DNA from 2 places in the Methylocella sp. genome. Region 2 is predicted to be linked to the other one. Evidence: riboswitches for the same ligand, from Rfam matches in the RefSeq annotation. Region 2 holds a riboswitch; the other holds the start of a gene.
What was found. Region 2 has a riboswitch for cobalamin ahead of metE (5-methyltetrahydropteroyltriglutamate--homocysteine S-methyltransferase). Riboswitches for the same ligand answer to the same signal wherever they lie in the genome.
Positions count from the first base shown of each region.

Region 1 (3,398 bases), on a different contig from region 2:
GCAGGAACAGATCGTCGTCCTCGTTGATCGCCACCGTATAGGTGTAGTTGGCGACCACGCTGAAGCCGTCGAAGGGCGAAAGGCTCATGAAGCTTTCGAGGCCCTGGGTGCGCGCCTGGCCGACGTTCACATAGGACGTGAAGGTGCTGTTAAAGTCGATGAGATTTTTGATGTCGTTGTTGAAATAGGTCGCGCCGAAGGAGATGCGGCCCGGCAGCAGCGTCTGCTCGACGCCGGCGTCCCAGCCGACGCTGGTCTCGGGGCCGAGATCCGGGTTGCCGTAGAAATTGAACGCCGGATAATTATTGTAGAGCTGGTCGAGCGACGGCGCCTTGAAGCCCGTGCCGACGCTCGCCTTGAGCTTCGTGCCGGTTTCGGGAAACAGCAGCGCCGGCGCGACGCGGAAGGTGGCGCGGCCGCCGAACTGGTCGTTGGCGTCGTAGCGCACGCTGGCGGCGTTGAACAGGCGGCCGCCGAAATCGGATTGCAGCGTGACATAGCCGGCGGTGTCGCCGTTCGCCGCCCACAGCGGACTGCTGTTCGAGACGCGATTGGATTCGCGTTCGGCGCCGAAGATCAGCGTCTGCCCCTCGATCACGTTGAACCGGCCGAGATAATCGACCTTCACGCGCGAGCCGCTGTACAGGTTGCGCGAAATCGGATCGAAATTCGGGTCCATGACGTTGCGCGCGTAATCGACATAGGAGACGCCGACCGTATTGTCGAAGCGCCCGTCGAGCAGGGAGGCGTGGACGAAGACGCGGCTGAAGTTCTGGTTGGTGAAGCTGCCGGTCAGCATGCTTTGCGGGCCGACGAAATCGTCGCTCGTCGACCAGAGAGTCGCATTGGTGTAGCGCCCGACGAGACCGACGTCGAAGATCTCCGTGAGCTTCGCGCCGAGCCTGACCGAGAAGGTGCTGTTGTCATAGATGTTCGGATTGATCCCGCGCCCGGGCGGCACGAGGTTTTGCGGCGTCACCTCGACGTCGTTCGAGTAGAAATGGCCGTAGCCCAGGAAATAGCTGATGCGGTCGGTCGAGCCCGACACGCGGCCGAACTGGTTGAACAGGCCGAAGGATCCGGCCTCCGCGGTGACCTTGGCCTTCATCGGGCCCTCGCCCGGATCGGTGATGATGTTGACGACGCCGCCGATCGCGTCCGAGCCGTAAATGCCGCTCTGCGGCCCGCGCAGCACTTCGATCTGCGAGACGTCGAAATTGAGCACATGGGCGAAATCGAACGAGCCGTTCGGCGTCGACGGGTCGCTCACGTCCATGCCGTCGATCAGCACCTTGGTGTGATTCGAATTCGTGCCGCGGATGAACACCGAGGTCTGGCCGCCGGGCCCGCCAGTCTGCGCCACGTTGAGGCCTGGCAGGTCGCGCAGGGAATCCGGCAGGAGCCGCTGCTGGCGCGCCTCGATCTCTTCGGAGGTCACGACCGACACGCTGGTGCCGAGATCGCCTTTGGGCGTCGGCACGCGCGTCGCGCCGACGACCAGGATCTCCGGCAGTTCGGCCGGCTGCGCGGCCGCGGGCGCCGCGTCCTGCCGGGCGAGCGCCTGCGCGTCGGCGTCCGGCGAGACGCCTTGCGCGGCGGCGGCGGAGCCCAGGGCAAGAAGGGAGAGGGAAGATAACAGGAGGCGCCGGCGCGCGGCCGGCGAAAACAGGGAAAGACGGGTCATGGGCCTGCGGCGACGTGGTTGCGCGTCACTGCGAGCCAAGGCCGGCGCGGCGCCCTTGCGGGCGTGCGCCTGTCTCCGCCGGGGCACCCCGCCCGACGCGCCCGCGCGTGACCACGGTCGATGGCAGGTCTCCTGGCTCGCGGGTCGTCGCTTCGCGCCGCCTTCCCGGTTTCCCAGTGGCGTCCTGGCGCGTCGCTCGCCGCTTACAGTTGCGGGGGCAGCCGCGGAATTGAGCGCAAGGCCCGCACCGCGTTCCCTTTTGATCCCTTGACGGGAACCATCGAACGGATGATGGCGGAGCTTCACGGAAGCGTCAACGCGGCCGCGGCGGCGCGCCGCAAAGACGCGCGCAAGCGTGGCGCCGCGGGCACAGCGCAGGCCTTGCGCGCACCGTCATCAAGCCGTGACAAGTCCCCGGCGGCAGGGCTAGATTGACGCCGCCGCGCAAGGCGGCGCACCGAAGCTCGATCGAACGGGCCGGCGACGAAAAATGAACAGGCGCTCCTTTCTGCGGCTCGGCCTCGCCGGCGCGTTCGTCGCGGCCCGGCCGCCCGGGTTGGAGGACGCCGCAGGGAGAACGCCGGTGAAGACGCTGTTCGTCACCCATCCCGCCTTTCTCGAACACAAGCCGGGCGTCGGCCATCCCGAGCGGCCCGAACGCGTCTCCTGCGTCGAGGCGGCGCTCGCGGCCCCGGCCTTCGACGGCCTATGCCGCGCCGAGGCTCCGCTGCGCGACGACGTCGAGGCGGCGATCCTGCGCGCCCATGGCCCCGAGCATCTTTTGCGCGTCAAGGCGGTGGCGGGGGCCGGCGAATTTCCCTACGCCTTCGACGGCGACACGTCAGTTTCGACCGGCTCCTTCGAGGCCGCCTATCGCGCCGTCGGCGCCGGGCTCCTCGCCGTCGACCGGCTGTTCGACCCCGCGCGCGAGACGGTCAACGCCTTTCTCGCCGTGCGCCCGCCCGGCCATCACGCCGAGCGCGGCCGCGTCATGGGCTTCTGCCTGTTCAACAACGTCGCCTGCGCCGCGCTCTATGCGCGCAAGCGCCATGGCGTCGGCCGCGTCGCCATCGTCGATTTCGACGTGCACCATGGCAATGGCACGCAGCAGATCTTCTGGGAGGACCGCGACGTCTTCTTCGGCTCGACGCATCAGATGCCGCTGTTTCCCTATACGGGCGAAGTCTCGGAGACCGGCGTCGGCAATATCGTCAACGCGCCGCTGCGCGCGGGCGACGGCGGCGACCGTTTCCGGGAGGCGATGGCGGCGCGCATCCTGCCCGCGCTCGACGTCTTCCGGCCGGACCTGATCCTCATTTCGGCGGGCTTTGACGGACATTTCGCCGATCCGCTCGGCGACCTGCGCCTGCGCGAGGAGGATTTCGCCTGGATCACGATGAAGCTCCTCGACGCGGCCGACCGGCTCTGCCACGGGCGGATCGTGTCCTTCCTCGAAGGCGGCTACAGCCTCGACGCGCTGGAGCGCGCCAGCGCCGCCCATGTCGGGGCTCTGATGCAGGCGGGTTGAGGGCGGGGCGGGCCGCGCCCTATTCGTCGTCCTCGGGGTCGCCCTGCGGCATCAGCATCACCGCCATGGCCATCTGCAGCCCGCCGAAGGTGAAGCAGAAGGACGCGCACAGGATGAACATCCACAGCCAGCGCTGCGACGAGGTCGAGATCAGCGTGCGCAGACGCGCGACGTCGGCGACGACCA
Region 1 is NZ_JBGAHM010000008.1:67,064-70,461, forward strand. Features, by position in the region: gene ACILRB_RS05890 (TonB-dependent receptor plug domain-containing protein) at 1-1,684, opposite strand, end outside; cobalamin riboswitch at 1,789-1,981, opposite strand; gene ACILRB_RS05895 (histone deacetylase family protein) at 2,175-3,212, shown strand; gene ACILRB_RS05900 (hypothetical protein) at 3,232-3,398, opposite strand, start outside.
Region 1: linked by a shared signal. The riboswitch ahead of ACILRB_RS05890 (TonB-dependent receptor plug domain-containing protein) and the one ahead of metE (5-methyltetrahydropteroyltriglutamate--homocysteine S-methyltransferase) in region 2 are both predicted to bind cobalamin.

Region 2 (3,398 bases):
GCTTCGTGAAGGCGAAGCCCGAGAGCCGCTCTCCGAAATACTGCACCATGTCGTTGCGTTCGAACTCGCCATGGACCAGCACGTCGAGGCCGAGCTCTTCCTGGAGGGCGACCGCGCGCGCCGTCTCCTCGCGCAGGAAGGCCTCGTAGCCGGCGTCATCGAGCGTCCCCTTCGCATGGGCCGCCCGGGCCTTGCGCACCTCGACCGTCTGCGGGAAGGAGCCGATCGTCGTCGTCGGGAAGAGCGGCAGGCCGAGCGTCGCGTCCTGGACCGGCTTGCGCGCCGCAAACGCGCCGCGCCGGCGCGTCATGGCGGCGTCGGCCGCCGCCGCGCGCCTCTGCACGTCGCGGTCGTGAACCTTGCCCGACGCCGCGCGGCGGGCGACGGCGGCGGCCGATTCGGCGAGCGGCCGGACCGCGGCGGCGCGGCCTTCGACCAGCGCGAGGCGCAGCACGCAAAGCTCCGCCATCTTCTGGATCGCGAAGGCGAGCCACTCCTTGAGGTCGCGGTCGAGGTCGGCCTCAAGCTCGAGGTCGAGCGGAACATGCAGCAGCGAGCAGGAGGGCGCGATCTCAAGCCGGTCCGCGCCGCGCGCGGCGACCGCGGGCTCGATCAGGTCGAGGATGTTCGGCAGGCTGGCGCGCCACACGTTGCGCCCGTCGATCGCGCCGAGCGAAAGCGTGAGCGCGGGCGGGGCCTTCTCCAGCGCCGGCGCGAGCTGCTCGGGCGCGCGGACGAGATCGAGATGCAGCCCGGCGACGGGCAGGCCGAGGGCGAGGTCGAGATTGTCGCCAAGGCCGCCGAAATAGGTCGCGAGCATGATCTTCAGCGTCGGCGCGGCGGCGGCGAGGGTTTCATAGGCGCGGGCGAACGCGGCCCGCGTCGCGTCGTCGAGGTCGAGCACGAGACAGGGCTCGTCGATCTGGACCCAGCGCGCGCCGGCGTCCTCGAGGCGGCGCAGGATTTCGGCGTAAACCGGCAGAAGCCCGTCGAGCAGCGACAGCGGATCGAGCGCGGCGTCCTTCGACTTGCCGAGCTTGAGATAGGTCACGGGCCCGAGCAGCACGGGCCGGGTCTCGACGCCGAGCGCCTTCGCCTCGAGATATTCGTCGACGGGCTTCGCCGAGGTCAGCGCGAACGCCTGCCCGCGCGAAAATTCCGGCGCGAGATAATGATAGTTGGTGTCGAACCATTTGGTCATTTCGAGCGCCGGCGCGCCCGGCCCATGGGCGTGCGCGCCATGGCCGCAGGCGCTCTCGCCGCGGCCGCGCGCCATGGCGAAATAGACGTCGAGCGGCACCGGCCCGCCGGTCCAGCCATAGGCCTCGGGCACGGCGCCGACCATGGCGCTGACGTCGAGCACATGGTCGTAGAGCGAGAAGTCGTTCGACGGAATGACGTCGACGCCGAGCGCCTGCTGGCGCGCCCAGTTCGCGGCGCGAAGCCCGGCCGCGGCCGCGAGCAGGGCGTCGGCGCCGGATTTGCCGGACCAGTAGGCTTCGAGCGCGGCCTTGAGCTCGCGGCGCGGGCCGATCCGCGGCGCGCCGAGCGCGCTCACGGGCAGAAGACGTTCGGCGACGGAAGAAACGGAGACAGGAGAAACGGAAGACATCGGCTCAACCCCAATGAACATTGGGGGCGAAGACCGAGCGGACGCAGGCGAGATTCCGCGCGGCGGGCCGCCGGCGGACGCGCAAGCGCGCCGCTGGGACACCCCGCCCAGGGACGACTATGCTGTCGCGGCAGGTCTCCTGGCTCACGGGTCACGGCCTGCGTCCGGCCTTCCCGAAGCCGTGCGGCTTCAGTGGCGCGAGATGGACGACAGGCTCGCCGCTTACAGTTGCGGGGGCAGCTCCGGCCTCGCCTTGCGGCTCACCGGATTCCCTCTTAGCTCCGGCGCCTGAGGCAGGCCCGGAGAACCACGACGGCGCAAGACTGGCCGTAAAACGCGGCCGCGTCAAGTCGATATAACGATATCTTTATGTCGCCATGCCGAATATGCGTCACGGCCTGAGGAGCACGCAGATCACGCCGCCGGCGAGCACGAACAGGGCGGGGTTGACGCGCGTCAGGAGCAGCATGGCGGCGCAGGTCGCAGACGCCAGCGCCGCCTGGGTCGCGTCCGTGACCGCCGTGCGGCCGATCGAGACGACGCCCGCGGCCATCAGCCCGACGACGAGCGGGGCCATGCCCTTCTGCAGCGCGGCGCGCCAGGGCGAGCCCTCGAAACGGTCCCACAGGCGCGAGGCGCAGAAGGCGATGACGCTCGCCGGCAAAAAGAAGCCGACGAAGGCGAGAAGCGCGCCGAAAAGGCCCGACACGCGATAGCCGATGACGAGCACCATCAGCATGTTCGGCCCCGGCGCCATCTGGCCGAGGCCGAACACGTCGCGGAATTCGCTTTCCGTCAGCCAGTGGCGCTGCTCGACGATGAGCGTCTTCATCTCGGGCAGCACGGCCGCGCCGCCGCCGACGGCGAGCACCGAGAGCAGCGAGAACACGCTGAGCACAGCGAAATTCAGTCCGAAGTTCATGGCTGCTTTCCGGGGGCCTTCGCGTCACGCCCCGCCGCGCGGCCGGCGCAGCAGCACGGCGAGGGGCCCGACCGTAAGGATGACGATCATCAGGGAGAGATGCAGGCCGCTCACCATGAACAGGGTGAGGAGCGCGATGGCCACGTCGAGCGCGCCCGAAAGCTGCTTGCGGCCGATCTGCAGCGTGGTCGCCGCGAGCAGGCCGACGGCGGCGGCGCCGATTCCGGCGAGCGCGGCGTTCACCACCGGATTTCCCATATGCGCGGCGTAGAGCGCGCCGAGCGTCATGAGCAGCGTCGCGCCCGGCAGGGTCATGCCGGCGAAGGCCGCCGCCGCGCCGGGGACGCCGCGCAGCCGCTCGCCGACGATGACGCTCATGTTGGTGGCGTTGAGGCCCGGCAGCGCCTGCGCGACCTCGAGCGCGGCGAGGAAGCTTTCGTCGTCGAGCCAGCCTTCGCGCTCGACCAGCGCCGCGCGCAGATAGGCGACGACGCCGCCGCCGAAGCTCGTCGCGCCGATCACGAAAAAGACCGCGAAGATTTTTCCAAGCGAGGGCGCGGCGGCGGGCGGCGCGGCGCGAGCGGGGGCCGGGGCGGGGCGGTCCGTCATTCGCGGCCGCACTCCGGGCGGCCGCCGAACTGGTAGACGACGGCCGTCTTGGTGGTCCCGAGCGCGACCCATTCGGGCGCGTCGCGCTGCAGCTCCATGAAGAACGCCTCCGAGCGCGCCTTCGCCTTGTCGCTCAGCCCGTCATAGCTCTCGAACTTCGCCTGGAAGGCGAATTCGCCGATGAGCGAGGTTTCGGTCGAGCGGTTGCGCCACAGCGCGATGGTCGCCTTGGCGTCGAGCCTGTGGCCGAAGTCG
Region 2 is NZ_JBGAHM010000002.1:48,414-51,811, reverse strand. Features, by position in the region: gene metE (5-methyltetrahydropteroyltriglutamate--homocysteine S-methyltransferase) at 1-1,612, opposite strand, end outside; cobalamin riboswitch at 1,724-1,939, opposite strand; gene ACILRB_RS01515 (chromate transporter) at 2,004-2,534, opposite strand; gene ACILRB_RS01510 (chromate transporter) at 2,559-3,143, opposite strand; gene ACILRB_RS01505 (hypothetical protein) at 3,140-3,398, opposite strand, start outside.